DNA from 3 places in the Planctobacterium sp. AWM4_229 genome. Region 3 is predicted to be linked to each of the others. Evidence: predicted binding sites of a transcription regulator. Region 3 holds the regulator's gene; each other region holds the start of a gene.

Region 1 (10,590 bases), on a different contig from region 3:
GCCGCAACCAAGCGGCTAAAATGCGCGCCTTTCCACTACGACAGGGTGCAATTCAGGCATGGCCAACAGGCATCAATACCAGGATCTTATTCAGGTGTTTAACACTTGTTTTGAGCGCTTTAATACCCGCTTGGTAAAAGGTGAGAGTGAGCCTGTGTACCTGCCTGCCGATGAAAACTGCCACTACCATCGCATTGAATTTGCCCATGGCTTTTTCAGCAGCGCCTTGCATGAGATAGCTCATTGGTGCATTGCCGGAGAAGCCCGCAGAAAACAGGTGGATTACGGTTATTGGTATTGTCCCGATGGCAGAAATGAACAGCAGCAAGCCGAGTTTGAAAAGGTTGAAGTGAAACCGCAAGCGATTGAATGGTGTTTCACGGTGGCTTGTGGTTTGAAGTTTCGGGTGAGTACCGACAATCTGGATGGTGCCCCGGTGGACCGATTTGCCTTTCAGGATAAGGTCCTACAGCAAGTCGCCGTATATCTGGAACAGGGCTTGCCAACTCGGGCGCAGACTTTGGTAGATGCCCTGCGGAAATATTACTATACACCAGCTCTTCGCTTTGCTGATTTCCAACCGGAGCCGCGTTTCGATGTCGCAGTCTGATTTGTCTGTAAAACCCGATTTACCTGTTAAATACCATGCCTCCCGAAAGTTTCGTCTGGGGCTGGTCATCAATCCTTATGCCGGGATAGGCGGCGCTATGGCGTTCAAAGGCAGTGATGGTGCCGATATTCGTACTAAAGCGTTGGCCGCTGGCGCTGAGAAAAAGGCTAATTTACGCACTCAAACCGCGCTGGAAGTGTTTGCACATTTAAAAGATATCGTCCAGGTGTACACCGCCTCAGGCGAGATGGGCGATGATGTTTGCAAGGCCTTAGGATTTGAAACCCACATTGTATATCAGCCATCAAACACTCAAACCGAAGCGGAAGATACCGAAAATACCGTAAAAGCGTTGCTGGAACAGGACGTAGATTTATTGTTGTTTGCTGGCGGTGACGGTACGGCCCGAAATGTTTGCTCAGTGATCCCCGAAACCCTACCTGCATTGGGCATCCCGGCTGGTGTTAAGATTCATTCTGGAGTTTATGCCATCACGCCTAAAGCCGCGGGGCGGGTTGTGGAAAATTTGTTGCGTGGTGAAATTGTCAGTCTCGACGATGCACAAGTGATGGACATTGATGAAGTGGCCTTTCGCGAGGGGAAAGTGCGGGCGCGACAATACGGTGCCATGCGTATTCCCGCTGAGCTGCATTATGTGCAGGCGGTGAAAAATGGCGGCAAAGAAGTGGAAGAGTTGGTATTAGCTGATATCGCCGCCCACGTGATTGAAATGATGGATGATGAACTGTTTATCATGGGCTCTGGCACTACCGTTGCCGCTGTAATGGAAGAAATGGGGCTGGACAATACCCTGTTAGGGGTGGATGTAATCCAGCATCAGGAATTGTTGGCTGCAGATCTCAATGCCACAGAATTACTCAACATGATAGCAGAGAAAGAATGCAAGCTGGTGATCACCTTGATTGGTGGCCAGGGGCATATTTTCGGTCGTGGCAATCAACAACTTAGCCCCGCAGTTATCCGCGCCGTCGGGCGAGAGAATATTATTTTGGTGGCCACTAAATCTAAGCTACAGGCGCTTAACGGTCGACCGCTTTTGGCAGATACGGGGGATGAACAGCTCAATGCCGAATTGGCAGGTCTTCTTCCGGTGATCACTGGCTATCACGATCAAGTTTTATATCCGGTGGCAGAGCCGGTTTAACAAATCAAAGGAAAAGCATTGCAACATCAAGATACCCACCAGGCCTTCGAAGCACTGGTAGACACCATTCAGAACAAGTTTGACGGGGTAGTAGAGCATGGCACCGATCAGGAACTGTTTATTGCAGGTTATTTGAGTGGCCATTTTTCGCTGGTGGTAAGCCAGTGCCAGTTGCAAGGTGAAGAAACCGCCACAGCCCTCAATACTCAAATGCTGGCCAGTCTGGACAAAGCGTTTGCCGATGGCGAGTTGGAAGAGCCAGATCAGCGACAAGTTAAGGCGTTTTGGGCAGCTTGCATTCAGTAACAAGTTTTATGTTTGCCAGTTAAATATTAGCGGGTAAACTTTTATTACCCTTGATTACTGGTGTTTTTATTTGATTCAGCAGGGATTAGATATTATTCCGTCGGCGAACTTTGCTCGCGCTGATATTGTGTTGCTGGCCCCTCCCGCACATTTGAGGCAATGGGTGCAATGTATCTGGCTTAAGCCGCCACAAAAACGCTCTACTGCTCAGCGATTCACAGATAAATTCTATCCCGATGCTGGCGCAAGTCTCAGCTTTGAAATCAGTGCAACACAGGCACGCGCCACTTTTTTACATCAGGCACAAGTGCTTAGCCAAAGCTGGGCGTCTGAATATGGCTTGCTCAGTGTTCGTTTGCATCCGGGCGCGGCTGGCGCTCTGCTGGGCCTGCATATCAGCGACAAAAATAATTTGCAATTAAACCTCTCAGATCCCGAGTTTTTACACAGCAATGTCGCACAGAAAAGCCAATTTATGAGGTTATTAGATTCTTTGACTGAAATAGATTTAGAGCAAGGTGCAAAGGCGGTTTTAGCATGGCTCGAAAGTTTAGTGGCGCTAAATCAGGCTCAGGAAAATAACCTCTTGCCATTGCTAAAATGGACTTCGTCAAAGTTATTGCTGCCTGAGCAATTGGCAATGAAAGTGGGCTTGTCGCGACGCACTTTGGAACGGCGCTGTAAAAATGGACTTGGCTTTACGCCTTTGCAATTGTTGAGTTTTAGTCAAATCCGCAGAGCACGAAAACAATTATTTGGCACAAAGGATTCTCTCAGTGAAATTGCCCTGAATTGTGGTTACTACGATCAAGCGCATTTTACCAACGCCTTTCACAAACACACTCTCGAAACACCGCAACAATACAGACTGCGAAAATTGTCTTCTGATTATTAAATTGTCGCAAATTTCCAATACCTGAATGAGGCATTTTCTCATACTTGCTGGCAGTTAATCACTGGAGAGCAATTAATGAATCCGCGTATTTCCCCAATCAAGCTGTTTGAACTGTGCCCACGCCTGCTAACCCACATTCCGGCCATTGGCGAACTGCCCAAAGATGTGGCTATTTCGGCGCAATTGCGCCACCTGGTTAAATTGCGCGCTTCGCAACTCAATCACTGCGGCTATTGTCAGAAAATGCATTCAGATGAGGCTCGTTCTGATGGTGAATCACAATCCAAATTGGATGTATTGCCAGCGTGGCGGGAGCTGGATTGTTTTACTGATGAAGAGCGTGCAGCCCTGGCCTGGACGGAAGCACTGACCTTGATAAGTACAAAACCTGTTACGGATGAGCTCTTTAACGAGGCTCTTTTGGTATTTGGCGAAAAAGGACTGGTAGAACTTAGTACCATCGTATTGGAGATCAATAACTGGAATCGCATTGCGGTAGGGTTTGGTTTTCAACCAGAAATAAGCCAGGGAGAATAACCTTGAAACCCGGCTCTTTGATAAATACTAATAGCTTGGCCAGTGTGTGTTTTTTCATTGGTAGTGCCTTGTTTCTGCCTTGGTTTGGTGACTTCGCCATTTTCGGTGTTGTGTTGTTTATGCTGGGCTCAGCCCTAATGTTTTGGCAGAGCGTTAAAAGCGCCTGACTGAAACTATTGATTAATTTGGGGCAGTTGGAGCAAATTATGCGGGAACAGCGTTATCTAAAGCCTGAGTTCCAGATCCGCCATAAAGTCACCTGACATACTGTCAAAAATTTGTTGGCCTTATTTTTGCTTAATAGATTGCAAAGATGCATCTGAGTAACCTGTTAATTGAGAATGGCCAACATGAACAGTAAATCAACACTCCTATTTAACTGGCTTAGCCGTCGCCCACTAAGTGGCAACTTAAAGCTACTGTTGCGACTGGCTGGGCTGTCGCTAATGCTGGTATCCTTAACTGCTTGTGTCGTTCGCAAGCCGGCAACACCTGAAGAGTTGCAGGCATGGCAAGTGGCTACTGGTGATGATCTGAATACCAAAGTAGATTTTCACACTGCACAATTAGCCAACCAACTGTTTAATACATTTCGCTACAGCAACTTCCCCAAAGAGCAATTTCGTTTTGCCGTCGCCACTTTTGTTCCGGTTGAGACGATGCAGACTGACACCGATGCTCAGGGGCCATTGCGCTTGTTAGGGCATCAGCTGGAGCAGGGCATGATGAGCGAGTTGGCCAGCCGCGGTTACATTGCCCAAGATTACAAAGCCACCAATAATTTAATCATTGAAGAAAAAAGTGATCGAGTTTTCAGTAGAAATGTCGATGAACTATACAAGAATCATCGCGAAGTTGATTTTTATTTGTCTGGCACCCTGACGGAAGCCGAAAATGGCGTGATCGCCAATGCCCGGATTATTCATGTAGATAGTAAGGACGTGGTAGCGGCAGCCACCCGCTTTATTCCAGATGACGTGTTTTGGCAGGCAGAAAAGATAACCACACGCGGTGGCAAAATATACCGCTCTGCAGGCGAGTGAGGAAGATTAGATGAAAAAGTTACTGATAATTTCAGCGGTACTGGCATCGTTGTCGGGCTGCGCGCAGTTGACGCAATTGGTATCCAGTGAGCCAGAGCCAGTGAATATGTATGGTGCTGATAAGCCAGTTGTTGACCGTTTTGGAGCTATTACTCAGGAGCCCATGTATCAGAACGATAATGCCATTTATCAGGGTAAAGCACTGAATAAACACATTGGCGACTACGTGCAAAACATGGCGCAGGATTTGATTTCCAATATGGAATACGTTACCGATAAAACTCCGGTAGGGGTGACGCATTTTGCCTTGACTGATAGTGATCTCAATCACACCAATCTCTTGGGTTTTCAGATTGCGGAGTCGTTTATCCATGAATTACACAAATTCCGTATTCCGGTACTGGATTTTAAGGCTACGGATTATATTCGCGTTACCGAAACGGGCGATTTTCTGTTAAGTCGAGACTTTTTAGAGTTGAAGCACAAGGTGCCCATGCAATACATTTTGACGGGCACCATGACCAAGCACCAAGGTGGTTTTTTGGTTAACGCCAGAATACTTGGGCTGGAGAGTAAAGCGGTAGTTGCCACATCACAAATGCTGGTGCCATTTTATGTGGTGGATGCATTGTTGCCTTCAGAAGATGAACGGACCGATGGTATTGGCCTGATCCAAGGGAAATAGGGTGCAATCTATGACTAAGTTGAACCTGATGACAAACTTAAAAAGCATAGGCACTGTAGCAATACTGTTAAGCTTAGCTGGCTGTGAATCCACATTTTTTGCCGCATCTGGTAGTGATGGCGAGATCATCGAGAATCCATACAGGGATACGATGTCAGTGGAGATGGCCGACGAGCCTCCAGGCGAGAAGCGGAACAAGTCTGAGGTGGAAGTGGATATTTTGCCTCAAGCGCCTGAGCCTCAACCACAGATTACGGCTATTTTACCTGTACCAAAACAGAGTTTTCGTCCGGCATTTACTCATAAGGCTTTGAGCGATTACGCTGAGCAGATGACCATGAATCTGTTGCAAAAAACCAAACACATTACGCCCAACTCCCGTATCGGTATTGCTTCCTTTGTGGACTTTAGCCAAGGATTGCAATCTCCAACCGTGCTTGGCAACCGTTTAGCTGAGAGTTTTATTACTGAATTGCAAAGCTATGGCCTGGCGATTGTAGATTTTAAAGCCATGGATGCCATTCAGGTAACACCTCAAGGGGATTTGTTTTTTGAACGCAGTGGCCCAAGAGGGGAAATGCAGTTTGTGCTAACCGGCACAATGCATCGCAGTGGTAGAGGTGTGGAAGTGAATGTGCGTATTGTTAATGTCTTCGACAAAGTGACAGTGGCCAGTACCAAGGGGTTTATACCGCACTTTATTGTTGCTTCACTGACACCTGATTATATTCTGGTGGAGAGCGATTAGCATCTCGTGTTAGATTTTTATCTCTTCTAAATCGCTTACTCCGATAGTTGATTATCCTCGGAGAATGGTTTTCTCCAGAACGCGCGACAATTTCAACTTCTGATTTTTTTGCCGGGGCGCCGGCAGCGCCTCAAGGAATGCTGCCTGCGGCACTCCTTGAGAATCCTCCGCAGCCCTTGACACGCAAAGCGTAATCGTCGTATTCAGCACACCAATGACCATCAATGACAGCACATCCGTGTGCTGGCATTGATTGAGGTATCTTCCCTGATACCTCTCATTGTTGTGTTACCTGAATACTTAGATTACTGCGTGTAAAGGGAACCCCGAACAGTACTTCGAACTCAATCTTGCACCAACATTTAGAATGTTTTTACGGTGCAATACAGAGCAACTTTCTTTAAAAGTTGAATTATCACAACTTCCGTCTAATCAGGTCTCTCACCAAAAATCGATTGGGGCTAATACTTGCCAGTAATTCTTGATTGAGCGGCAATGGCTCGCCACTTATCTGGCACGCCAGAGCTTCCGCCAGAATTGGACTGGTACACAAACCGTGAGAGCCTAAACCTGCCAGCAGGTACAGATTTTCATAATTTGCAGGTAACGGATACTCAGAAGCTGGCCGGGCTTTATACAACTCTGCGTATTGTATTTTCTGTTGTTCAAAGTTGGGAACAGCCCCCATTACCGGTTTGTGATCTGGCAAGCTCAAGCGCACAGCTGCGCGGCTTTCCACAGGAGTGGGTAAATCTTGCACCCAGTCACAATCTCGCAGTGCTTTTTGAAGGGTGGCAAAATTCTGCTCAGTATCGCTTTCCGTCACCTGGTTATGGCGATTAGCTTTGTCGAAGGTAGCTCCCATTGCCTGTTTCTTTTGATAAAAGGGCGTGAAATAACCTTTGTGACAGATTACTGTTTCAGGTTTTACACTTCGCGGCGAGTCAGGTAAAAGCTCCACCTGACCGCGAGTGCAGGTAAAAGGAATTTCATTCAAAGAGGGATAGCGATGTGTCGGCATATCTAGCGTGCCTGCTCCGGTAGCTAGCACAGCGATATCTGCCTGGCTTTGTGTCTGGCCTTGCCAGTCCATTGTCCAGCCTGTGTCAGTTTGCTGTAATGCCCTGAGATTGTGTTCGGTAAATAGCTTAGCACCGGCATTGATTGCTGTTGTTAAAAGCGCATCAACAAGCTCCTTGGGATTAATCCAGCCGCCATGTGGAATGAATAAGCCGTCGTAAGGCATTGCAAGGCCACAAGTATTGGTTGCTTGTTGAGCATCCAGATAATGCACTAAATCTTCCGGCCACACCCGGTTCTCAATGAGTTTTTGCTGACGCTTTATTACCTCATCGCTAAACCCAGGGAAAAACACCCCGCACCATTGATGACCAAAGTGAGCGCCCTGTGACAGTATATTTTGATAATGGTTTTTCGCATAGCTAAAAGCATGGCAATACAATTGGCTTTGCAGGGAAAAATCGGCATTCAGTGAGGGGTAAAAACCGCCGATATGATTGCCTGAAGCACCCGATGCAGGGGCGGCATCAGCACAATAAACCTCAACCTGATAACCTCGGACTTGAAGCGCAAGTGCTATATGAGCACCCGCAAGGCCTGCACCGATAACGGCGACAGTTTGTTTGTCCGCCAGAGAAGCTGTAACACTTGTTCGTTGATATGGGCCGGCATGTGGTCGGCTATATGGTGCGTTTTCAAGAATTGTTGCTATTGTCTCTGTACTGAGGCTTTCTGTACTGTTCGCCTTGGCTTCTTCAGGCGAGAAATAGCCTACTAACATGTCCCGTTTTTTGCCAAAGCCCTTGGCTTTTTTCACTACAAAGCCGTTATCTCGAAGGCCTCGTTTCACGATTCCTGCAGCGGTAAATGTCGCGAAAGTACAACCCGGTTTGCTGAGTCTGGCCATATTGGCAAACAGGGTGTCTTGCCACATATCCGGGTTTTTACTTGGGGCAAAACCATCCAGGTACCAGGCATCCACAAGCCCATCAGGACAGGTCATCATGGCTGGCAGCGTTTGCTCGATATCCCCAAGCCAGAGGTCCAAGATTATCTGGTTCTGCTCAAATACCAGGCGATGACAGCCCGGAGTGAGTATCGGGTATTGAACTAACAACTGTTCGCTAAATTCTTTTAGCTCTGGCCATTGCGCCAATGCTAATTTCAATTGCTCTTTTGCTATCGGAAATTTTTCCGTGGTGACAAAGTGCAGCTGCTTAAGTGTGTTGTCGCTATTTTTTTGGCGCAGAAAGTCGCGGAAGCATTGCCAGGTAAGTAAAAAGTTAAGGCCAGTACCAAAACCGGTTTCGGCAATGCAAAAATGATTTTTAGAATGAGAAAACCACCTGCTATTCAAATGGTTATGGTCAAAGAATACATACTTTGATTCGGCCAAACCATTGTCGTTGGAAAAGTAAACATCATCGAACTCGGCGGATGTGGGTGTACCTGAGGCATTGAAGGATAGGGAAGCGGTTTTCAGTTTCAAAGCAGTAACACGTTGGAAATTTTCACAGAAGTGTAATCTTCATGGCGCAAACATCAAGTATGTTTGCCATATCGAATAATTCGATAAAAAGATTTAAGCGTACACTTGTACTCTAAAGAGCAGACCAGTTACACTAGCGCAACACAGTACAATAGTCCCGTTTTAAAATTAACAGGTAAGAATATGAAAAGAGCGGTAATCACCGGTTTTGGGATCGTATCCAGCATTGGTAATAACAAGCAGGAAGTTTTAGCTTCGTTAAAAGAAGGTAAATCTGGCATTTCTGTGTCAGAAGAGTTTCAAGAACTAAACTTACGCAGCCATGTTTGGGGCGACATCAATATTGATATCAAAGAGCATATTGATCGCAAAACTTTGCGCTTCATGGGTGATGCAGCAGCTTATGCCTACATTGCGATGCAAGAAGCCATTGAAGATGCCAAGCTAACCGAAGACATGGTATCCAATGTGAGAACAGGTTTAATTGCTGGTTCTGGCGGTGCATCTTCAGCTAATCAGGTATTGGCGGCAGACATTCTAAGGGAAAAAGGTGTAAAGCGCGTAGGTCCATACATGGTAACCAAAACCATGAGCAGCACGGTATCCGCCTGTTTGGCCACGCCGTTTAAGATTAAAGGTGTAAATTATTCCTTAAGCTCTGCTTGTGCCACCAGTGCCCACTGTATCGGTGCCGCATTGGAGCAAATCCAATTAGGTAAGCAAGATATCGTATTCGCTGGTGGTGGTGAAGAAGTGCACTGGACATTGGCGATGGAATTCGATGCCATGGGTGCCTTATCTACTAAATACAACGACACACCAGAAAAAGCCTCTCGTACTTATGATGCCAATCGCGATGGCTTTGTAATCTCCGGTGGCGGTAGCATGGTGGTGGTTGAAGAATTAGAGCACGCTTTGGCGCGTGGTGCCACTATCTATGCAGAGATCACAGGCTACGGTGCTACTTCCGACGGTTACGACATGGTAGCACCATCAGGTGAAGGCGCATTGCGTTGTATGCAGCAGGCACTGTCTACCGTTGACGGTGATATCGACTACTTAAACACCCACGGTACATCGACACCTGTAGGTGATGTAAAAGAATTGGAGGCGATTCAGGCAGTGTTTGCAGGTAAGTCTCCTGCCATTAGCGCGACTAAAGCTATGACGGGCCACGCATTAGGGGCTGCAGGCTCTAATGAGGCTATCTATTCTTTATTAATGATGCAACACGGCTTTATTGCCCCATCTATCAATATCGATGAACTGGATGAAAAAGCTGAAGGGTTAGACATCGTTACCGAAACTCGTAGTGCCGATCTAAATCGTGTTATGAGCAACAGTTTTGGCTTTGGCGGTACTAATAGCACCCTGGTATTTGAAAAATACAAAGGCTAGGTTGCCCGAACGAAATCAGTAAGAAGGGGCGTAAGCCCCTTTTTTATTGTTTAAAAGGCTGAGCTTTGCCATAGGTGAGGGTGCGCCATAGCCATTCCAATGGACCAAAGCGATAGTGCCGTAGCCACAAAGGTGCCAGCCATAATTGTAATGCCCACATCGCCAAAACCAGGCTTAATTGCAACCAGCGCTCAATATCACCAAACAGTCCCAAACCATAACCATAAAATACCGTGGTAAACACCACAGTGTGCAAGATGTAGTTGCTAAAAGCGGTTTTACCAATGGCGGCAAGGCGCAGTTGCAATGCTTTAAACAGGCCTTTTTTAACCAACAAAACTACAATGGCGGCGTAAGACAGTCCCACTAAAATGCTGCCCCAGTAATTAAACTGGTTACCGAGAAACATGCTGTATTGCAGTGAAAATTCTTGTTCAAAATTACCAAAAACACCAAAACTGACGATGGGTAAACCTATTGCTAAGCCAAAGATGGCAAGCCATAGGTAGCTTTTGTTTTGCCATTGAAGATGAAAAAATCCAGATTTGTACAAGGCCATGCCGAGCAGCATCATAGCGCTGGCGCGCCAGAAAAAATAAGTGAGAAATACATAGCTCTGCATAAAGATGGCTTCTTCAGCGCGGAATTCAAAAGCACTGAGAAAACTGCCTTTATAGGCACTGAGTTCTTTGTC
Region 2 (10,590 bases), on a different contig from region 3:
CGGGGAAATCCTGATAAAACCGGGCAATAGCCTGTTGTTCATGAGCGAGTAGCTGTTGCATTTCCTTGTCAGGAACCGATGTCTCAGAGGGAGCGGGAATCAGGCTGACTTGAGGGCTAAAATGCCGTAACCACAAATACCCTCGCTGTATGTGAAAATCAGACGTCACCAGATAGACGGTTTTTGCCTTAAATAAACGCATGATATCGGCACAGAGTTTGCCATCTTCATAGGTATTACGGCTGGCGGCGTAAGGTAAAAACTGTTCTGGTGTCACACCATTGGATTGCAGCCATTTTTGTACATGCAGAGCATGCGGGAAGACATGTTGATTGAACCTTGGACCCCAGCCGCCAGTACACACTATCGGTGTCCCAAATTTTTGCGCGGTTTCTAGCCCTTTACGGGCGCGTTGCTGCATGATGGGGTGCAATTGCCCTTCAGGCGAATTCTTGTAACCCAACAGTACAGTAACGGCCTCACACTGAAAGTGACATGCGCCAGAGGTTGTGATCTTAGTCATTGTCTATCCGTAAAGTCAGGCGCGGCCAGCGCGCCAGCCATTGTTTGCTTTCCACTCGTTGTTGAAAAAGCGACAAGGGTCTTTTGTTGTTCCATGTTATACAGCAATCAAATAAAAAGCAGAGTCCCCATGGTGCGATGAATTCACACTGCTGTTTTGAGTCCAATCTAACACCCACGGCGGTCTCTTTTTCTGGCCAACAAGACATCGCCTCCGCACAGCCTGAGTAGGGCGCATGTTGATGTTTTAAATGCATTCTGGCCTGGTTCTTTACATCCCAAGAAACTGCTGGAAATTGTTGCAGCAAATTGCGTTCGGCGTTCTTTTCATCATCTGAGTGCTCGGCATTGAAGTACAGTATGTCAATATCATTAAGTTCTGATGACGCTTTGTGATGTAGTTTATCCCACACCAAATTGCGTAAAAAACCCGCTGCCACGTAGCACTCAGGCAAAGCCAGTGCTCGAACGGCGTGAAGTACCTGCATGCGAAAGTGATCAGCCTGTAACCATGCACTAATTTTTTGCTGCGCTTCGAACTCTGTCATACTCAGAATTGTTTGCTTAAGGCGTTAATAAGGGCAAAACCCGCTGAAAGACTACATACGGTTAATAGAATAGGTCGAAAGCGGTTATCAACAAGGTGTTGTAATTGTTTACCAGCCCAAAAGCCCAGAAGGGAGATTGGCACCATAGTTAAACTGACCAGCAAGGTGGAGGCGTTTAACAACCCAGCCAGTTGATAGCCTATGAGACTGATCACACAACTATAAACAAAATAAACGGATAAGTTTGCACGGGCGCTAACCGCACTGCCATGTTGCATTACCAATGCCATCGGCGGACCTCCAATACTGGTGGTGGTGCCGGTTATACCCGAGACAAATCCTGCAATGCCCAAATTGGTGGCGTTGGCGGGAAAGGGTTTTAACCACAGCGACACAATAACCGTAAGCAGTACCATGGCAGCGACAGTCATTTGCAGAACGCTAACTGACATGATTAATAGCAACCAGGTACCCGCGATTGTACCGGGCAGGCGGGTGATAAAAGCAGGAGCCATGGCTCGCCATTGGATAGCTGCTCGTTGTTGCCAGGCACCGCTCAAGCTCACAACAAAGGCTGAGACTGCCAAAATGTAGGGCACCCATTCAGGTTTGAGAATAACTATCACTGGCGCAGCAACAATTGCCATGCCAAATCCAACCGCGGCTTGAATGGTACAGCCTAAAAACAATACCAGAGCGCAAATCAGCCAGGCTGTATCAAGATCGGAAAACATAGAACTTTTGCTACCAATATAGTGAAATGAAGCTGACCAGGAGTATATGATTTTATATCTCTTGAATACACCAATAGTATCATTGATGGAATATTAGGTGGTTGTTGTATTTATTAAATCAGGTAGCTATATTTACCTGAATTTTTGCTTGGATTACTTCTTATGAAAATTAATACTTTTATTCTACTACTTTTATGTTCCTTACTCTCCGTTAAAGCAGTCTACGCCGAAACCTGTAATAGCTCCGGAACAGCGCTGATCCCTCATTGGTTTAAAAATTCTGCTAATCAAACACGGTTCTGGGTAAGCAATGTTTCAGATGCAGATGTTTATGTCACGGTAAACCTGTTCAATAATGATGGTTCGCTTTACACGGAACAATCTGAAAGTGGAGATAACATTTTGATTAGCAACTTTCCAGTTGAACCAACAGATTCCCCTGCTCTTTTGTTACCAAAAGCCGCTGGAAATTTTGTTTTAACTAATCGCGGTAGTAGTAAGTATGGGCATGGTGAAATAACTTGGAATTCACAAACTTGTTTACCTCATGCATTAATCGTCACCTTCGAAAATAACTGGGTAGGAAGCAGTGCTTACGGTAGAGGAATGTTTACCATTAATAATGGTGTTCCTTTCTAAAAATTGTTCTTGTTACTTCTGTTTTTGGGAGGTCAAGAAACTTCGACAATATTTACAGGTAAAGCATCCCCAATTAACGGAACCTTACAACGATGAAAAAACACGCAGTCTGCGTGTTTTTTCATGTGTTTAAAGTGATTAAACTTGTATGATTTTTTAACCACGTTTTTGACGTAATCGCCAATTCTTATGAGTTTTTTTAATTGTCAGAACATCCAACTAGATTTCAAAATACCAAATCCCTCTGAATTTAATGCTTTGAGGGCAGCGCAGGGATGGCGCTGTATGACAGAACTGCAGACTACCCAGGCGCTGAATAATTCACTTTATGTTGTGTGCGCCAGAGTCGACGGACAACTGCAGGGCTTTGCCAGAGTAATTGGTGATGGCTGTATGTATTTTTACATTCAGGATGTGATGGTCCATCCTGATATGCAGGGGCAAGGAATAGGTCATTCTCTTATGATTGAAGTTGAAACCTGGTTAAATAGACAAGTGAGTTATGGTAGTACCATTGGATTGTTGGCAGCCAAAGACAAAGAGGGATTTAATCGTCGCTATGGTTATATAACTCGTCCGGGAGAGAATACCGGTGCGGGCATGTACCGATTTATTGATTAATACGAGAATCCTCAAGTATGACAATAGAACACAAATTTAATGGTTTGGTTTTAGCCGGAGGGCGATCCTCTCGTATGGGACAGGATAAAGCGCTGCTCACTTTCCCAAACGGCAACACCCTGATGCAAAATGCCGCGCAGTTGTTATCTTCTATAGGCGCTGAGCAGGTATTTATCAATCATGCCGATGCACCTCAAGGAACTGGTTTTAAAGAGGACTTCCCTGGACGCGGGCCGGTATCGGGAATACAAGGGTCTCTCAAGCGATGTGTTAATTACCCCTTGTTGATCTTGCCTGTTGATATGCCCCTGATGACGGCAGAAATGCTAAAGCTGATGGTTGCAGAGGCTAGCATTCGACAATCCAGTGTTTATTTTTCTGAGCAATGTTTGCCCCTGTTAATTTATCAGCCACAGCAGGCTCTCAACTTCACTACCGAGTTGCTGCGATCAGGTGAAAATCCCTCAATCTGGAAAGTGGTGCATGCAGTTAAGGCACAGGCTATTGAATTTGAGCATCAAAGCGCATTTCACAACGCCAATAACCCAGCACAATGGCTAGAGTGTTTGCAAACATTAAAAGGCTAGTGCTCCTCAATCTTGTACCTGTTTTATGAATGTATGCCCCAAAATTGTGCGCTTGCTGCTATACCATTGAACCTGAACTTACTTTAAGTAACTGAATTGAATAGATAAAAATGAATGGCTCAGGAGTTGCTTAAGCAAACACCTGATGTGTTTGCAATTGTTCATTTGTCTCTTTTAAGTCATGTCCGAATCTGAATCGCACCAACCTTTACGGGTACTGCTCATTGATGATGATCCACAGCGCGCTGTGGCGCTATCTGCCGCCTTGGACAAATCCCGATATCTGGTGGAGCACATGATTGGTGCTGATGTGTCATTGCTAAAGCAGGTGGATGCGTTACAACCGGATGTGATCATCATCGATATTGAATCGCCCAGTCGCGACATCCTGGATTCTTTGCACACCCTGAATAGCTTTAATCCCAAGCCCATCGTGATGTTTTCTGAACAGGAAGACACCAATACCATTAATCAATCTGTGCATTGCGGAGTCAGTGCCTATGTTACCCGTGAAGTGAATACTAGCCGCGTGCGCTCTATCCTGGATGCTGCGGTCGCGCGCTTTCAGCAAATGCAATCATTGCGCAATCAGTTGCACGAAACACAACAAGAACTCGCCTCTCGTAAGGTGATTGAAAGAGCCAAGGTTTTGTTGATGGAAACCCGAAATCTCTCTGAAAACGAGGCCTATCAAATGATCCGTAAAATGGCCATGGATAATGGCCAACGCATGGAGCAAGTCGCAAAAAACATGATCGATATTATTACCACTCTCTCAATGTAGGCGAAACTATGGTACAGGCAGAAATAACAATGGCGCAGCCAGATAAAACAGAAGTTACCATCGGATTTATGCCATTAAGTGATTGCGCGCCGCTGGTGGTGGCTCAGAAGCTTGGTCTGTTTGAACGGCAAGGGCTTATAGTCAAATTGGAACGGCAAAATTCCTGGGCAACATTGCGAGATAAGTTATTGGCTGGCTATCTGGATATGGCTCAGATGCTGGCACCCATGCCGCTGGCAATCCATTTGGGCTTGGGTAATGTTGCAGAAGGGATGTCGGTGCCTATGGTGTTAAGCTATAACGGCAATGGTATTACGCTGTCAACGCAACTGTTTTCTGAAGTATTGGCGGCCAACAGTGCCCAAGCACAAACCGTGCTCTCAGAGCCCATGTCAGCGAGTATGTTAAAGCCCATTGTGGAACACAGAAAATCGACAGGCGTTGATAAGTTGTGTTTTGCTACCGTATTTCCCTATAGTTGCCATTATTATCAACTTGCTGCCTGGTTACATCAGGGCGGGATCTCGCTTGAAGATGTTGATATTCGCATCATTCCGCCTTCCGGGATGGTGCAGGCCATGGGCAATAATGAAATCGATGGCTTCTGTGTTGGCAGTCCCTGGAATGCCGTGGCAGTGCGGGCGGGCATTGGTGTTACCGTCATTGCGTCCCGAGAAATTTGGCATAACACCCCGGAAAAGGTCTTGGGGGTGACGCGTAACTGGCAATTACAACATCCGCAAACTCTGTTAGCGGTCACTCGTGCACTAAGACAAGCTTGCCAATGGTTAACCGGGGGGCCAAATCGCTTTGAAGCCGCAAGGTGGTTATCTGAAGCAGGCTATGTGGGTGCAGAACTGGAAAACATTGCTCCAGCGCTACTTGATAGCTGTTTGACTCAGCAAGGCGCAGTACCGCGCGAAGTACCGGGACATACGATATTCCATCAAGCTCAACAACAAAATCAAATGGCGCAGGAGCAAGGGATATGGTTGTTACAACAGATGCAGCGTTGTGCGCATCTCGATGCAAGCATCGATGTGCAGCAAGTGGTTTCTCAAGTGTACTAATTGGTATTAATTTGCACCGCAGTAGTGCCTGATTGCACAAAAAGGATCTCATAACCGAGGCGCTCGGTCGTAACGTTCTCATTAACTATCTGAAAATAAAGGTTTTTTAAAGTTGGCACTAAGTGTGCAATCTGAAAGTTGGAACTATCAGAGTCTGATAAGAATAATAATAAACTCGTAAACAACATACTTCGATGCACTTTCAACGTGTGATAGCGCATCGAACAGGCAAAGCAGCCCACAGAACAATCTTCATCTTGAAGCTTGCGCTGTGGGCTTTTTTTTGGCTTTTTAAAAAGAGGACAAATGATGTTAAGCACACATTGGTTAAAGTACTTTAAGCGCACACTGTGCGTGGCAATGTCATCAATAACATTGCTGTCGACTGCGGTATTCGCAGATGGGGATTGGCCAGAAAAAGAAGAGCTTAAGCTGGGTTTTATTAAGCTGACCGATATGGCACCACTGGCCATTGCCTACGAAAAAGGCTATTTCGAAGATGAAGGCTTGTACGTTACCCTGGAAGCACAGGCCAACTGGAAAGTGCTGTTAGACAGAGTGATCGACGGGCAGCTGGATGGCGCTCATATGCTAGCCGGGCAACCACTGGGTGCAACAATTGGTTTTGGTACTCAGTCTCATATCGTTACTGCTTTCAGCATGGACTTAAACGGCAACGGTATCACGGTATCAAACGATATCTGGGCACAGATGAAACAGCACATCCCCCACGAAAATGGCAAGCCGGTGCACCCTATTAAAGCTGACGCCCTCAAGCCAGTGGTGGATTCCTATATCGCACAAGGCAAGCCGTTTAACATGGGCATGGTATTTCCGGTGTCTACCCACAACTATGAGCTTCGTTATTGGTTAGCGGCTGGCAACATTCATCCGGGTTTCTATGCGCCCCATAAAGGTGATATTAGTGGTCAGATCGATGCACAGGCGCTGTTATCAGTCACTCCACCACCGCAAATGCCTGCGACAATGGAAGCGGGAACCATCTATGGTTACTGTGTGGGCGAACCCTGGAATCAACAAGCGGTGTTTAAAGGTATTGGTGTGCCGGTGATCACTGACTATGAAATCTGGAAAGACAACCCGGAAAAAGTGTTCGGTGTCAGTAAGGAGTGGGCAGATAAAAATCCCAACACTCACAAGCGTTTAGTTAAAGCGCTGATCCGCGCGGCGATGTGGTTGGATGCCAATGACAACGCGAACCGTCCTGAGGCGGTAAAAATTCTGGCTAAGCCACAATATGTAGGCGCAGATGCAGACGTGATTGCTAACAGCATGACCGGCACCTTTGAATACGAAAAAGGTGATAAGCGCCTGGTTCCGGACTTCAATGTCTTTTTCCGTTATAACGCGACTTATCCCTACTATTCCGATGCTATCTGGTATCTGACACAAATGCGCCGTTGGGGCCAAATCAGTGAGCAGAAGCCCGATGAATGGTATTTCGATATCGCAGAGAAGGTCTATCGCCCGGACATCTATGCCCAGGCAGCACAAGATCTGATCAAAGAAGGCCTAGCTAGCGCAGACGGTTTCCCGGATTTTTCTAGCGAAGACGGCTTCCGTGCACCGCAAACCCATTTTATTGACAACATCACCTACAACGGTAAAGCACCGAACGCCTATCTGGAGAAGTTCTCCATTGGCCTTAAAGGTGAGCAAACCCTCTGACCCCGGCTTCGTGTCTCTGTAAATGAGCATGTGAGTTGAAGCGGAGCAATCCACACAAGGACGTGTACTTTTTTAGAACCAGACAGAAGTGGAATCTGTCTTTGAACAATGATTAACAACACCCCGGAGTATTGTCATGAGTAAAACGGCAACCTTGCAAAAAGTGACATTCCTGAAACTACCTGAGCCGCTGGTGAATAGCATCTGGCTGCTGAAACTCAAAGGCGCATTGTTGCCATTAATTGGTCTGGCCATTTTTTTGGTCATGTGGAATATCACCGCCAAGAATATTGATACCTCGCTGGGACAATTCCCGGGGCCTGTGCAAGTGTACGAGCAGAGCATCAACCTCTGGAACGAACACCAAGCTGAACAAGAAAAAGCGGCGGCGTTTTACCAACGCCAGGAGCAGCGCAATGCCAAGCGAATGGCGGCAGATCCGAGCTATCAACCTAAGATCCGTCCCTATACCGGTGCGCCCACCTTTTTCCAGCAAATCTGGACCAGTCTATACACAGTGTCGGTGGGCTTTTTAATCGCGTCTTTAATTGCGGTACCTGTGGGCATCTTATGTGGCTTAAGTAAGTCGGCCTATGCGGCCATTAACCCACTCATTCAACTGTTTAAGCCAGTTTCGCCACTGGCCTGGTTACCGCTGGTAACAATGGTGGTGAGCGCGGTGTATGTCAGTGATGACCCGATGTTTTCCAAGTCTTTTTTAACCTCGGCATTTACCGTGGCCCTGTGCTGTTTGTGGCCAACTCTGATTAACACGGCTGTGGGCGTGTCCAGCATTCCTGAAGATTTGGTTAACGTCAGCAAAGTATTGCGCCTCAGCGCCATGTCTCATGTGCTGAAAATCGTATTGCCTTCATCCATTCCCATGATTTTCACCGGACTGCGTTTATCGCTTGGCATTGGCTGGATGGTGCTGATTGCTGCTGAAATGCTGGCGCAAAATCCGGGACTAGGGAAATTCGTTTGGGACGAATTTCAAAACGGCAGCTCGGAATCTCTGGCCCGCATTATGGTGGCGGTATTGGTGATTGGCGCTATCGGCTTTTTCCTGGATCGCCTGATGTTGCTGGTGCAGCGCAAGGTGAGCTGGGACAAATCACAAAATTTACGATAACCCTGCCTGAAAAAGTGGAGAGATAACATGAGAAAGCATTTAGAACTGACCCAGGTGGGCATTGAATTTCCGACCCCGAAAGGCCCTTTTGTGGCGCTGGAGGATGTCAATCTGAACATTGAAAAAGGCGAGTTCATCTCCCTGATAGGTCACTCTGGTTGTGGTAAGTCTACGGTATTGAATATTGTGGCGGGCTTATATCAGGCCACCACTGGCGGCGCCATTTTAGAAGGCAAAGAAGTCACCGAACCTGGTCCCGAGCGAGCGGTAGTGTTTCAGAATCACTCCTTATTGCCCTGGTTAACGGCTTACCAAAATGTTGAGCTAGCGGTGAAACAAACCTGCAAGCACATGAACAAGCAAGAAAAGCAGGAATGGATATTACACAACCTTGAGCTGGTACACATGAGCCATGCCAAGGACAAGTTACCAGGGGAAATTTCCGGCGGTATGAAACAGCGTGTGGGGATTGCCCGGGCGCTATCGATGGAACCACAAGTGTTACTGATGGATGAACCCTTTGGTGCACTGGATGCACTGACCCGTGCCCACCTGCAAGACTCGTTGATGGAAATCCACGCTGAGCTGGGCAATACCGTGATCATGATCACTCACGATGTTGACGAAGCTGTGTTGTTATCCGACCGCATTGTCATGATGACTAACGGACCTGCTGCCACCATCGGTGAAGTACTGGACATTTCGCTGGAACGACCTCGTAATCGCATCGCACTCGCCGATGACAAGCAATACAACCATTATCGCCATGAAGTATTGAGCTTCTTATATGAAAAGCAGCGCAAAGTAGAACCTGTCGCCAGCAAAAAATCCCAACAAAAGCCGGTTGAAAAACCGGACGCAGCGTGAACAGGAGAACCACTATGAGCGAACATATAAACATCGTTGTGGTAGGTAATGGCATGGTAGGCCATCATTTTGTGGAGCAAATGGTGCAAGCATCACCCTATGCCAGGATCACGGTATTAAGTGGTGAGCCACGACTTGCCTACGACCGCGTGCATCTTTCTGAGTTTTTCAGCGGTAAAAGTGCAAAGGAACTAGCACTGACCGACGAAGCCCATTACCAATCCTTAGGCGTTGATTTTCATGTGAATGCCAAGGTGGTAGAAATTGATAAATCTGCTAAAACCGTCACCACTGAATCCGGACAGTGTTTTAGCTGGGATAAGCTGGTACTGGCTACGGGCTCGTTTCCTTTTGTGCCGCCAATCCCGGGTCACGAACAGCCTCATTGTCTGGTATACCGAACCATTGAAGACCTGGAAGCCATTCAATCCTCTGCCGGCCAAAGCAAAGTAGGCGTAGTCGTGGGCGGTGGTTTATTGGGGTTGGAAGCGGCCAATGCTTTGAAAGAAGCGGGCCTTGAAACCCACGTAGTGGAATTTGCACCGCAATTAATGGGGGTGCAGTTAGACGAAGGCGGCGGTGCTTTACTCAAGCGAAAAATCGAAGAGCTTGGGGTAACAGTACACACCAGCAAAGCCACCGAAATTATTGAAGCGGGTGACAATACTCGCTATCAACTGCGCTTTAAAGATGGTGCTGTACTTGGCACTGACATGGTGCTTTTCTCTGCGGGAATTCGCCCACAAGATGCCTTAGCCCGCAGTTTTGAGCTGGAAATCGGTCCGCGTGGCGGCATTGTGGTAAACAACCAATGCCAGACGTCTGAGACTGACATTTATGCCATCGGCGAATGCGCACTTTGGAACAACTTTATCTTTGGTTTAGTGGCACCCGGCTATCAAATGGCACGAGTAGCAGCAAGTCATATCGCAGGAGGCGATTTGGCGTTCACTGGTGCAGATATGAGTACCAAACTTAAACTCCTGGGTGTGGAGGTTGGGTCAATTGGCGATGCTCATGCCAGGACACCGGGTGCCCTTACTTACATTTTTGAAAATCAACCGCAGCAGATTTACAAAAAAATTGTGGTGGATGCCAAACAAGAAACCTTGCTTGGCGCTGTGCTGGTGGGTGATACCAGTGACTACGACACCTTGCTGCAATTTGCACTCAATGGCATGACCTTGCCAGAACAACCTGAGTCCTTGATTTTACCGGTTTCAGACGGTGCGGTACCTGCCATTGGTGCGGGTAGCTTGCCCGAAACCGCTACCGTGTGCTCCTGCCACAATGTATCAAAAGGCGACATTATCGGTGCTATGGATGGAGGTGCTTGTGATCTCGGCAGCATCAAGAGTTGCACCAAAGCCAGTACCGGTTGTGGTGGTTGTGCTGCA
Region 3 (10,590 bases):
AGCTTGTCGTAGCGATTGGTGACATAAAGCATGTCGGTATCTTCAGGCAACTCCTGTTTCAGTCTCAAATAACGCAATATGACCTCAACACTCACTTCAGGACGCAAAGTGATGGTATCGGTGTTCATAATGAACCCGGCGGTGCCTTCGCCGTAGGATAGTGCCTGTTCAGCACGAGCTCTGTCCATGCTGTCCATGGATTCCAGAACATCCTGAACTACTCTGTCCGGCAGACCGTGCAGCATTTCTGCAAGGTCATCGGTATCCATATCTTCTAGTGCATCGGCCAGTTTTTCCGGCACCATTTCCCGCATGATACCGTTCCGCACATCCTCAGAGAGTTCTTCCAGAACATCACCGTGATAATCGGTATCTATTAATTTCCATAGCAGGGAACGATTGCGTACGGGGGTCGATTCTAAAAGCAGTGCAACATCGGCCGGGGGAATGCTATGCAGCATTTTGCGCACATGAACAAATAGACCATTGCTCAGCGCTTCGTTAATGGCATCAAGCTGGGTTGTGACGTACTCTTGTTCTATTTTGCTCTGCTCTTTCATATTTTCCTCCTGGAGGAAAAGGGGGGCTGTGTGAGAGCAAACCCATATTGCGTAGTCAATTTAGAGATGAAGGATTTGAAGGAATACACAGAACTGGCGGTACCCTGAGGCGGGTTGTTACTCACCAAATCAGAAAAGAAGAAGTATAATTGCGTCGCTGGCGGCACTTATCGACACTCCTCTGCGCATTCTTCGAACTACCTGTTAATTAGGGCAGGTATTTGTTTTTATTAATATAGTTTAACGTAATAAGACCGTATTAGATATCAGCATTAAATAATATTCGAATTTAACCAGTCAGATTTTTCAGGTACTGCCAAAATCGTTATTCATCTTCATTAAATCGGGCTGAAAATAGTGCCTCAATGGCTTCCATTGCCGCTTCAGCGTCTTCACCTTCGCACACTACTTTGACTTGCTTATTTTGAGACCCCTCCAGCATCATCAGCCCCAGAACACTATTGGCAGATACACTTTTGCCGTCTTTTTGCACCAATATCTCGGCCGAAAATGAGGTAGCAAGCTTTACCAGTTCAGTGGCTGCTCGTGCGTGTAGCCCCAGCTTATTAATGATAGTCAGCTCTTTTTCGATACGGTTCAAGTGTCCAGTTCTCTGTGTCGGGTTTGTACGTCAGGGTGGGCTACCGAAAAATAACGAGATAGTGTTTCAGCCAGAAATACGGAACGATGCTGACCACCGGTGCAACCGATAGCAACGGTTACATAGCTACGGTTATTGCGTTCCAGATGTGGCAACCAGGTTTCAATCAAGTTTTGGATCTGCCCGATCACCTTATTCACAATGGGTTGTGAAGTAAGGTACTGAGCCACCGGGGTATCTTGACCCGTGTAGGGTTTTAATTCAGGTATCCAATGAGGATTGGGTAAAAATCTCACATCAAAAACATAATCTGCGTCTTTTGGGACGCCATTTTTAAAACCAAAGGATTCAAAAACTAATACCAGTCGCGAGGATTTTTTTCCTAATATACGTTCTCTAACAAGCTCTGCTAACTGGTGAATGGATAATTTATCAGTGTCGATGTGCAAATCTGCACGTTCATATATTGGGGTTAACAGTTCGCGCTCTTTAACAATCGCATCTGCAAGGGAGATCTTGTTTTTTGAAAGTGGGTGCAGACGGCGAGTTTCGCTGTAGCGCTTGATCAGCATGTCGTCACTGGCGTCGAGATAAATGATAGTTAAATCGGTTTTATTGGGCAGAAAATCCAGGTTTTCAGCCAATAAATCGGGATCTTTAGGTAAGTTACGCACATCAATACTGACGGCAATTTGATCGTATTCACTCACTACAGCATGAGTTAGCGTGGGCAGCATGCTGACGGGAAGATTATCTACACAGTAGTAACCCAAATCCTCCAAAGCCCTTAATACCACAGACTTTCCGGATCCGGATCGTCCGCTGATCACAATTAGTTTCATACCAGTGCTTCATAAAGTGCGTTGTCTGAATGGCAATTGCGAATAACCTTGATAACCTCTTTATCACTGAGTTTTTGAGCGATACGAGCCAAGGTTTGAAGGTGGCCGTCGGTTTGCTCAGTAGGCACAAGAATCGCAAAAAAAATGTCGACAAGCTGATTGTCGATTGAGTCAAATTCTATACCAGGAGAGCAGGTAATAACAATAGCCAGAGGGGAACTCAGACCATCTACTCGGCCGTGCGGGATAGCGATACCTTGTCCAATACCTGTGCTGCCCATTTTTTCTCGGCATAATAAACTGGCAAGCACATCTTCTTCGTTAAGTGCATCTAGTTTTTCGCTGGCAATGTTGCTGATGATTTGGAGTGCGCGTTTTTTGCTGGTAACAGGGACTGCACAACGCGTGCAGTCCAATGAGAGGATGTCTTTGATTTCCATCCTTGTTTAGGCCTCTTAATGACTCTTGAGTTTTTCTTTGTGTTTTATGACTTGCCTGTCTAGCTTGTCAATCAGTGAGTCAATCGCAGCATACATGTCTTTATGCTCCGACGTGGCAAATACTTCACCTCCATCAAGATGCAGGGTTGCTTCCGCTTTTTGGTTGAGTTTTTCAACGTTTAAGATGACATACACATTGTTTATGTGATCAAAATGTCGCTCAAGCTTGGTAAATTTTGTATCGACATAATCGCGAAGAGAATCGGTGATTTCGACGTGATGACCTGATAAGTTTATTTGCATAATTGGTCGTCCTTCTTGTAGGGAAGTCTATATTAGACTCTTACGTTGGTTAGATGGAGGAATCGAGAGCGATTCCCGGTATTTCGCAATGGTTCGCCGGGCTACCATAATGCCCTGATCGGCAAGCAATTGCGCAATCTTGCTATCACTTAGTGGTTTAGCCTGATTTTCTGCCGCCACAAGCTTTTTGATAAGTGCTCTAATTGCCGTAGAAGAACACTCACCACCATTTTCCGTTGCCACATGACTGGAAAAGAAATATTTGAGTTCGAAAATACCTCTTGGCGTGTGCATGTATTTTTGAGTGGTTACCCGTGAAATCGTGGACTCGTGCATGTCTACCATTTCTGCCACATCGTTTAGTACCATTGGCTTCATCATTTCCGGTCCATGCTCAAAAAAGCCATGTTGTTGCTGCACGATACAATTGGCCACTTTCAGCAAAGTATCGTTACGACTTTCTATGCTCTTGATAAACCATTTGGCTTCTTGCATGTGGGAGCGAATGAATTGACCGTCCGCACTGCTGCGGCTGTTTTTACTCATCGCAGCGTATTGTTGATTGATATTCAACTTAGGTACTGATTCGGGATTGAGTTCCACTACCCAGCGTCCGGATTTTTTAGTGACAGAAACATCTGGAATAACGTAATCCGGCTCTTTGGTATTGAGGGTACTACCAGGATGAGGATTGAGGGTTTGCAGCAGTTTTAATACTTCTTTTAACTGCTCTTCCCGCAGTTTCGATTTTCGAATAAGGGTACGAAAATCTTTGGCCATTAACAAATCAGAATAATCGCAAAGCAGTGATTTGGCCTCTTTCAACCAAGGGGTATCAGCGGGAAATTGCCCCAATTGCACCAACAAGCACTCTTGCGGCGAGATGGAGCCAGAACCCATAGGGTCAAAGTGCTGAATGCGTTTTCTGACACATTCTACTTCGTCCAGCTCAATTTCTTCATCATTGAGACTTTCCAGAATATCCTCAACCGATACGGTGAGATAGCCGCTCTCATCAATGGAGTCGATGATGGCCAATGCAATGGCTTGGTCGGTTTCACTGAAAGGTGTCAGATGCAGTTGCCAAAGCAAGTGATCTTGTATGGATTCGCTGGTTTCTCCCTGGTAAACCTGTTCATCATCGGAACCAACACTGGCAGCAGGGGCTGGTGCAGAAGACGCGCTGTAATACTCGTCCCAGGTACTGTCGATGGGGAGCTCATCGGGCAAATCATTTTTTTCGAATGCGTCGCTAGAATCAATACCGTCAGAGCCATTGAATTCTTTATCGCTGTCTGCGCCGTTTAGATCTGAACTGGATTTTGGCTCTTTGAGTAATTCTAAAGCCTCGTCACTGTTGCCATCTGTAGATTCATCCACTTCCAGAAGTGGGTTGGCGTCCAATGCGTCTTGAATCTCCTGTTGCAGATCCAGCGTTGATAATTGCAACAAGCGAATGGCTTGCTGCAACTGCGGCGTCATTGTTAATTGTTGACTAAATTTTAGTTGTAAAGACGGCTTCATTAAAAATGGTTTTTCCGACTCCAGAATGCGAAATTATCGCAATCCACTTATGAGTTATTGTTTTAGTAACTATAGCCTGAATTGCTCACCCAGGTATACATCTCTTACTTGCTGATTGGCCAAAACCGTTTCCGGTTCGCCCTCAGCGATAACTTGCCCATGGCTGACGATGTAAGCTTGCTCACATACGTCGAGGGTTTCGCGCACATTGTGATCAGTGATCAGAACGCCAATTCCTCTGTCTCGCAGATGGTGAATAATCTTCTTTATATCATTAACAGAGATAGGGTCAACGCCTGCGAAAGGTTCGTCCAGCAAAATAAACTGTGGGTTGGCCGCTAGTGCCCGGGCAATTTCCACTCTGCGACGCTCGCCACCAGACAGGCTCATGCCAAGGTTATGGCGAATATGATTTAAGTTAAATTCATCCAGCAGCTCGTCTGCCAGTTCTTCGCGTTGTTCGTTATCCAGTTCTTTGCGCATTTGCAAAATTGCCATGAGATTCTGGAAAACGCTTAATTTTCTGAAAATCGAAGATTCTTGAGGCAAATAACCAATACCGTGCCGGGCACGGACATGCATCGGCTGTAAAGTCAGTTCGTGTTGGTCTATGAATACTTCACCTTTATCTAAGGTGACCAGACCTACGATCATATAAAATGTCGTGGTTTTTCCAGCGCCATTAGGACCCAATAAGCCCACTATTTGTCCGGTATTCACCTGGATGCTTACATCCCGCACTACCTGTCGGCTTTTATAAGATTTTGCCAAATTGTTAGCATATAAGGTTGGCACTATCAGTGTTTCCTTTTGCGGTTTATGCGTATTTAATTTTTATCGTCAGTTTGAAACACCGTTGTTACCCGGCCATCTGACTCATCACCGCCGGCAATGAGCTGTTCTTTTTCAAGATTAAAACTGATTTTTTCGCCTCTCACCATACTGGTGTCTTGGTGCAGTTCTGCTGAACCGTTCAATTCCAACGTTCGCGACTCAACCACGTAACGTATTTCTTCGGCTTTTGCAGTAATTTTACTGCCATCGTCCATGGTTTGAGAATATACCGCAGGTTTACCGATTGCGATAAAGATCTCCTTTCCCTTGCCATCCTCGGCACTCACTCGCACCTCGTCAGCATCGATGGAAAGTGATCCCTGACGAACTCGCACATCTTCTTTAAACACTGAGGTTTTGCGCTTTCCGTCAACAAATTGTGATTTGGAGTCTACTTTAATGGGAAGCTTAAAATCTTCCTTACCTGCCAGCGCTGTTGTTGAGAATAGTAGGCAAGCGCCACTAATTAACAACAGTCTGCTGATAAATGGTTTCAACATGTTCTTTTAGTTCCAATTTTCGGGTTAACAGATTGACGCTAAGCCCGTTGCTTTTTATGACAAAATCCTGACCCGTAATTATCACCGGATTGTCTGATCTCGCTGTGTTTTTTTCTAAATCGATTTCAACGAAACTGGTTTCTATGGTTTGCACAAAGTCCTGTTCGTTGAGACTTTTGATTACCACATTTTGCTCAAGTTCAATTCGTTGATCACTGTATAGTGTGCCTTCCTTAGCAATGATTTGCCATGGTGAGTCGGTTTCGTCGGTATATATCGTATATTCTGGCTCTTCAAACAAGGTAAACCCGAGAATTTCGTAATGTTCCATAGATGCCGCGAATACTTCGTGATTGATACTTCCCGACTCGTTGTAGAGCGTGCTTTTCATGTTCCGGGCCTGATAGTTGGGATCCCATGCTTCAGGTCGTTCATCAATCACTTCCGGCGCATCAGTCGTGGCTACCATATTGAAATAGATGGTGATGAGCACCAAAAATAAAAGCCCTAAGCTGAGATGAATTCTACTCATACACTACTTGCCTGAATGCCATTCAATTTGTCCTGACTTAAAAGGATCAGGTCACAAAGTTCACGCACACAACCAAATCCACCGGCTGTTCGGGTGACATAATTACTCACCTCAATCACTGAGGGGTGGGCGTCTGCTGGGGCCACTTTAAGGGCGGAAAGGGCAAACATGCCGGTATCGGGAAGATCATCACCAATACTAGCAGTATTTTCAGGGAGGATACTTAATTGTTGTTGCAGATTTTGCAAAGCGGTTTGTTTTTGCTCTTCACCTTGAATGATGTGCTTCACTCCAAGTGCTGTAAAACGTTGGGCAACAATATTCGATTTTCTTCCTGTGATAATAGCCACTTCTATATCCGCGGCCATTAGCGCTTTTAAGCCGTAACCATCTTTAGTGTGAAAGGCTTTCAGTTCCTCACCACTGTTACCCATGTAGATTCGACCGTCGCTAAATACGCCGTCCACATCACAGGCCAGCAATTTTATTTTTTTGCAGAGCCTAAATGTATCCTCTGCAATTTGGCCATAAGGCGTATCTACTGTATTCATTACACGAGTCCTGATTTGATCAAATCAAGCATATTTAAGGCACCAACAGGGCGGTTGTGGGCATCCACCACAATCAGGCTGCTAATATTGCGGTGTTCCATTTCACTCAATGCTTCAGCGGCCAGCATTTCTCGATGGGCCGTAAAACAGTTGCGGGTCATGACTTCACTGATGAGGGTGTTATGCACATCTTTGTGGGCGTCGATGACACGGCGTAAATCACCGTCGGTGAATATGCCGACGAGTTTTCCTTCTGGGTCGACAATGCCAGCGAGACCTAAACTCTTTTGGGTAATAATGACAAGCGCATCGCGAATGCTGCACCCCTCTGAAACAAGCGGTACTCGGTCTCCAGAGTGCATGATATCGTTTAAGGTCAATAGTAACTTTTTACCCAATGAGCCGCTTGGGTGTGATAAGGCAAATTCTTCGGCGGTGAAGTTTTTTGCATCTAACAGCGCAACTGCGAGTGCATCCCCAAGAACCAAGGTAACGCTAGTGCTGGAAGTAGGGGCGAGACCTAAGGAACAGGCTTCACGCGGCACTGCGATAGACAAATGGATATCCGCGTAGCGGCCCATGGAAGATTCAGGGCTTCTGGTCATAGCGATGACTTCTATGCCTAAGCGTTTGACGACGGGTAGCAAGGAAAGAACCTCGCTGGTTTCGCCGGAATTAGATATGGCGAGCAAAACATCGTCCTCGCCCAGCATTCCCAAATCACCGTGACCAGCCTCTCCAGGGTGCATAAAAAATGCGGGCGTTCCGGTGCTGGCCAAGGTGGCTGCTATTTTATTGGCGATATGTCCCGATTTACCCATGCCAGTAACGACAACCTTGCCCTTGCAAGCTAACATGGTTTGGCAAGCGGCAATAAAGTGCTCATCAAAAGCCTGCTTTAAATTAGCTATGGCTTCCAGTTCGATATCAAGTACGCGACGCGCTGAGGCAAGTAGTTTATCTGGCTCAACATTCATACGTGATCCTTACTCAGGCAAAAAACAAAAACATGAGATAGCCGACATAGCCGGATACCAGCACAGCCCCTTCCCAGCGAGTGATTTTGCGAATTCCTCGCAAACCAAAACTGAATAGCAAGAGTAACACGGTAAAGCCTAACATGACATGAATGTCGCGGTTTGCGGCAAAGGCGTCGATTACCCCTGGCGCTATCAGCCCCGGCATGGCCATTACAGCAAGAATGTTAAATATGTTAGAGCCGATAATGTTTCCCAGAGCCATATCGTCTTCGCCTTTCAATACTCCCGCGATACTGGCAGCAAGCTCTGGCAAACTGGTACCGATGGCAATTATCGTAAGGCCTATCATGAGTTCGCTCATACCGAAATGACGGGCAATGACGACCGCAGAATCCACCATGATATCGGCACTGATTGGGAGAAAAACCATGCCTACTATTACCCAAAGTATCGCTTTATGAGTTGGCACATCTGAGGGGATTTCTTCAGCGGTGTCGGTACCGTATGGATCCCTGCGATCAGCTTGAATCGACAACCAGGTCAGCCCGCCGATAGTGGCAAAAAACAGCACCATTAGAGCGATACCTTCTGGCAAGCTCAAGGTCAGGTCCGCCAGGAACCAAGCCGCAATAAGGGAGACAACTAACAAGATAGGCATCTCTCGGCGAATGGTACCGGAACTGACCATTAAGGGTTTAAATAACGCAGTGAGACCCAGAACAAGGCCGATATTGGTGATATTGGAACCGATGGCATTCCCTACCGCGGTATCGGGATTGCCAGCCATAGAGGCGGTGGCCGATACCATTATTTCTGGCGCAGAAGACCCCATAGCAACAATCGTCATGCCGATGACCATGGGGGAAATCCCAAAGTTTTTGGCCATTGCCGAAGCGCCATAAACAAAGCGGTCTGCACTCCAGCTAAGTAGAGCGAGTCCAACGAGAAAAAGGGCTAATTGAGTCAACATGAATAAAAATCGTTCGTATAATTGAAAGGTTGTGACAAGTGAATGGCTCTATTATGGGTACGACTTCACAAGTTTAAACTATTTGCATTGATTTGTTGAACTAAGTTTCTGTAAATAAACGATGTTTGTTCTCTGCAAGTTACGAAGATTGTGTTCGATACATTCGAATACACAAGTATCTTTGGGATACATCTGGTTACATCCAGGGATCTTTCGAAGTAATAGTATATATCTTGTAACTTTTTGATTTTGTTTTGCATGCTTGAAAGTCGATAAAATAGTCCTATATCGGGGCTTCGGCTAAAATTAGCAGAACAATCACGTATAATATTACACAGCTGTAATCTGAACTTAAAGATCCGGTAAATACTGACAGTTTATGGTCAAGGCATGTTGTATATATACAGTTTTCAAAGAAAGATGGAACGGCTAGCAACTTTTGCGCTCTGGAATGCACACGATGAAAAATCTGGTAGAAGTTAAAAATCTAACCTTTAAACGCGGTGATCGCACGATATACCAGGATATCAGTATGTCCATCCCAGAGGGTAAAACAACAGCGATTATGGGACCCAGCGGTATCGGTAAGACTACCATGTTGAGACTTATTGGTGGTCAGCTTAAACCCGATAGTGGCGATGTACTGTTTGATGGCAAATCCATTCCCGGTATGAATCGCGCTCAGCTTTACGCATGCCGCCGTGATATGAGTATGTTGTTTCAGAGCGGCGCTTTGTTTACTGAGATGTCGGTATTCGACAATGTCGCGTTTCCACTCAGAGAGCATACCCATTTAAGTGAAGATATTATCCGTACCTTGGTGTTACTCAAGCTTCAGGCTGTGGGACTGCGAGGTGCGGAAAAGCTGTACCCCAGCGAGTTGTCCGGGGGGATGGCCCGCCGAGCGGCGCTTGCTCGGGCTATTGCACTGGACCCAAGGTTGATCATGTACGATGAGCCGTTTGCTGGGCAGGACCCGATTTCTATGGGGGTATTGGTAAAACTCATCAAAGATCTTAATGATGCGTTGAATCTTACCAGTATTGTGGTCACCCATGATGTCACTGAGGTACTGACTATTGCCGATTACATCTACATTATTGCTGAAAAGCAGGTTATTGGCGAAGGAACTCCAGAGCAAATCAAGAGTTCTGATTCAGATTTGGTACAGCAGTTTTTGCAGGGGGAGGCCGATGGCCCGGTTCCATTCCATTATCCTGCTACGGATATACGTGAAGCTTTGTTAGGGAGTTAATATGGAGTTCTTGGCAAGGAAAGGGCGCAATGCAATAAGCGCAATAGAAAAAATAGGCAGAGCTTCGGTGATGTTTTGGGGAGCCATTGTGGCGCGCCCCAATCCTATGAAATCGGTGCCGCTGACTATCAAACAAATGTACGTGGTAGGTGTTCAGTCGTTATTGATCATCTTAGTGTCTGGCTTGTTTATTGGCATGGTGATGGGACTCCAGGGCTACACGGTTCTGGTAAATTACGGTGCTGAGGAAAGCTTAGGTCCTATGGTGGCGCTGTCATTATTGCGTGAGCTTGGCCCAGTGGTTACAGCATTGTTATTTGCTGGTCGGGCGGGATCGGCATTAACGGCTGAGATTGGCTTGATGAAGGCCACTGAGCAACTTAGCAGCCTGGAAATGATGGCGGTGGATCCGCTGCGCCAGGTGATTGCCCCCAGGCTTTGGGCGGGCATTCTGACCATGCCCATGCTGGCTATTATTTTCAGTGCCATTGGCATTTTAGGTGGGCACCTGGTGGGGGTCGATTGGTTAGGTGTTGATGCCGGTAGTTATTGGTCCATTATGCAATCTGCTGTGGATTTGAACGAAGATATTATGAACGGTGTGATCAAAAGTATTGTATTCGCCGTTGTCGTTACCTGGATAGCTGTTTTTAACGGCTATGACTCGATACCCACGTCAGAAGGGATAAGTAAAGCCA

What was found. The regulator sigma-54, encoded in region 3, starts transcription at its own class of promoters, with help from an activator protein. The targets are predictions, from matches to a motif close to GTTGGCACGNNNNTNGNNT.
Region 1: the regulator sigma-54 is predicted to act here: its motif matches at 3,794-3,812, upstream of ACXAGP_RS13465 (FlgO family outer membrane protein).
Region 2: the regulator sigma-54 is predicted to act here: its motif matches at 3,765-3,783, upstream of ACXAGP_RS18320 (ANTAR domain-containing response regulator).

Annotation. Positions count from the first base shown of each region.
Region 1 covers NZ_JBSWWX010000005.1:381,904-392,493, forward strand. Annotated here, with positions in the region: gene ACXAGP_RS13435 (elongation factor P hydroxylase) at 59-610, shown strand; gene ACXAGP_RS13440 (ATP-NAD kinase family protein) at 597-1,775, shown strand; gene ACXAGP_RS13445 (YfcL family protein) at 1,794-2,081, shown strand; gene ACXAGP_RS13450 (AraC family transcriptional regulator) at 2,152-2,976, shown strand; gene ACXAGP_RS13455 (carboxymuconolactone decarboxylase family protein) at 3,052-3,513, shown strand; gene ACXAGP_RS13460 (YrhK family protein) at 3,516-3,680, shown strand; gene ACXAGP_RS13465 (FlgO family outer membrane protein) at 3,864-4,556, shown strand; gene ACXAGP_RS13470 (FlgO family outer membrane protein) at 4,567-5,241, shown strand; gene ACXAGP_RS13475 (FlgO family outer membrane protein) at 5,252-5,989, shown strand; gene mnmC (bifunctional tRNA (5-methylaminomethyl-2-thiouridine)(34)-methyltransferase MnmC2/FAD-dependent 5-carboxymethylaminomethyl-2-thiouridine(34) oxidoreductase MnmC1) at 6,405-8,498, opposite strand; gene fabB (beta-ketoacyl-ACP synthase I) at 8,682-9,896, shown strand; gene ACXAGP_RS13490 (DUF418 domain-containing protein) at 9,940-10,590, opposite strand, start outside.
Region 2 covers NZ_JBSWWX010000008.1:150,661-161,250, forward strand. Annotated here, with positions in the region: gene ACXAGP_RS18290 (YdcF family protein) at 1-523, opposite strand, end outside; gene ACXAGP_RS18295 (nucleotidyltransferase family protein) at 516-1,070, opposite strand; gene ACXAGP_RS18300 (sulfite exporter TauE/SafE family protein) at 1,073-1,804, opposite strand; gene ACXAGP_RS18305 (hypothetical protein) at 1,967-2,443, shown strand; gene ACXAGP_RS18310 (GNAT family N-acetyltransferase) at 2,729-3,064, shown strand; gene mobA (molybdenum cofactor guanylyltransferase) at 3,082-3,651, shown strand; gene ACXAGP_RS18320 (ANTAR domain-containing response regulator) at 3,833-4,435, shown strand; gene ACXAGP_RS18325 (CmpA/NrtA family ABC transporter substrate-binding protein) at 4,444-5,505, shown strand; gene ACXAGP_RS18330 (CmpA/NrtA family ABC transporter substrate-binding protein) at 5,866-7,194, shown strand; gene ACXAGP_RS18335 (ABC transporter permease) at 7,331-8,326, shown strand; gene ACXAGP_RS18340 (ABC transporter ATP-binding protein) at 8,354-9,193, shown strand; gene nirB (nitrite reductase large subunit NirB) at 9,208-10,590, shown strand, end outside.
Region 3 covers NZ_JBSWWX010000010.1:108,313-118,902, forward strand. Annotated here, with positions in the region: gene mgtE (magnesium transporter) at 1-560, opposite strand, end outside; gene ACXAGP_RS19810 (HPr family phosphocarrier protein) at 886-1,161, opposite strand; gene rapZ (RNase adapter RapZ) at 1,158-2,003, opposite strand; gene ptsN (PTS IIA-like nitrogen regulatory protein PtsN) at 2,000-2,443, opposite strand; gene hpf (ribosome hibernation promoting factor) at 2,459-2,746, opposite strand; gene ACXAGP_RS19830 (RNA polymerase factor sigma-54) at 2,774-4,270, opposite strand; gene lptB (LPS export ABC transporter ATP-binding protein) at 4,340-5,065, opposite strand; gene lptA (lipopolysaccharide transport periplasmic protein LptA) at 5,098-5,604, opposite strand; gene lptC (LPS export ABC transporter periplasmic protein LptC) at 5,567-6,136, opposite strand; gene kdsC (3-deoxy-manno-octulosonate-8-phosphatase KdsC) at 6,133-6,687, opposite strand; gene ACXAGP_RS19855 (KpsF/GutQ family sugar-phosphate isomerase) at 6,687-7,664, opposite strand; gene ACXAGP_RS19860 (calcium/sodium antiporter) at 7,678-8,637, opposite strand; gene ACXAGP_RS19865 (ATP-binding cassette domain-containing protein) at 9,098-9,892, shown strand; gene mlaE (lipid asymmetry maintenance ABC transporter permease subunit MlaE) at 9,894-10,590, shown strand, end outside.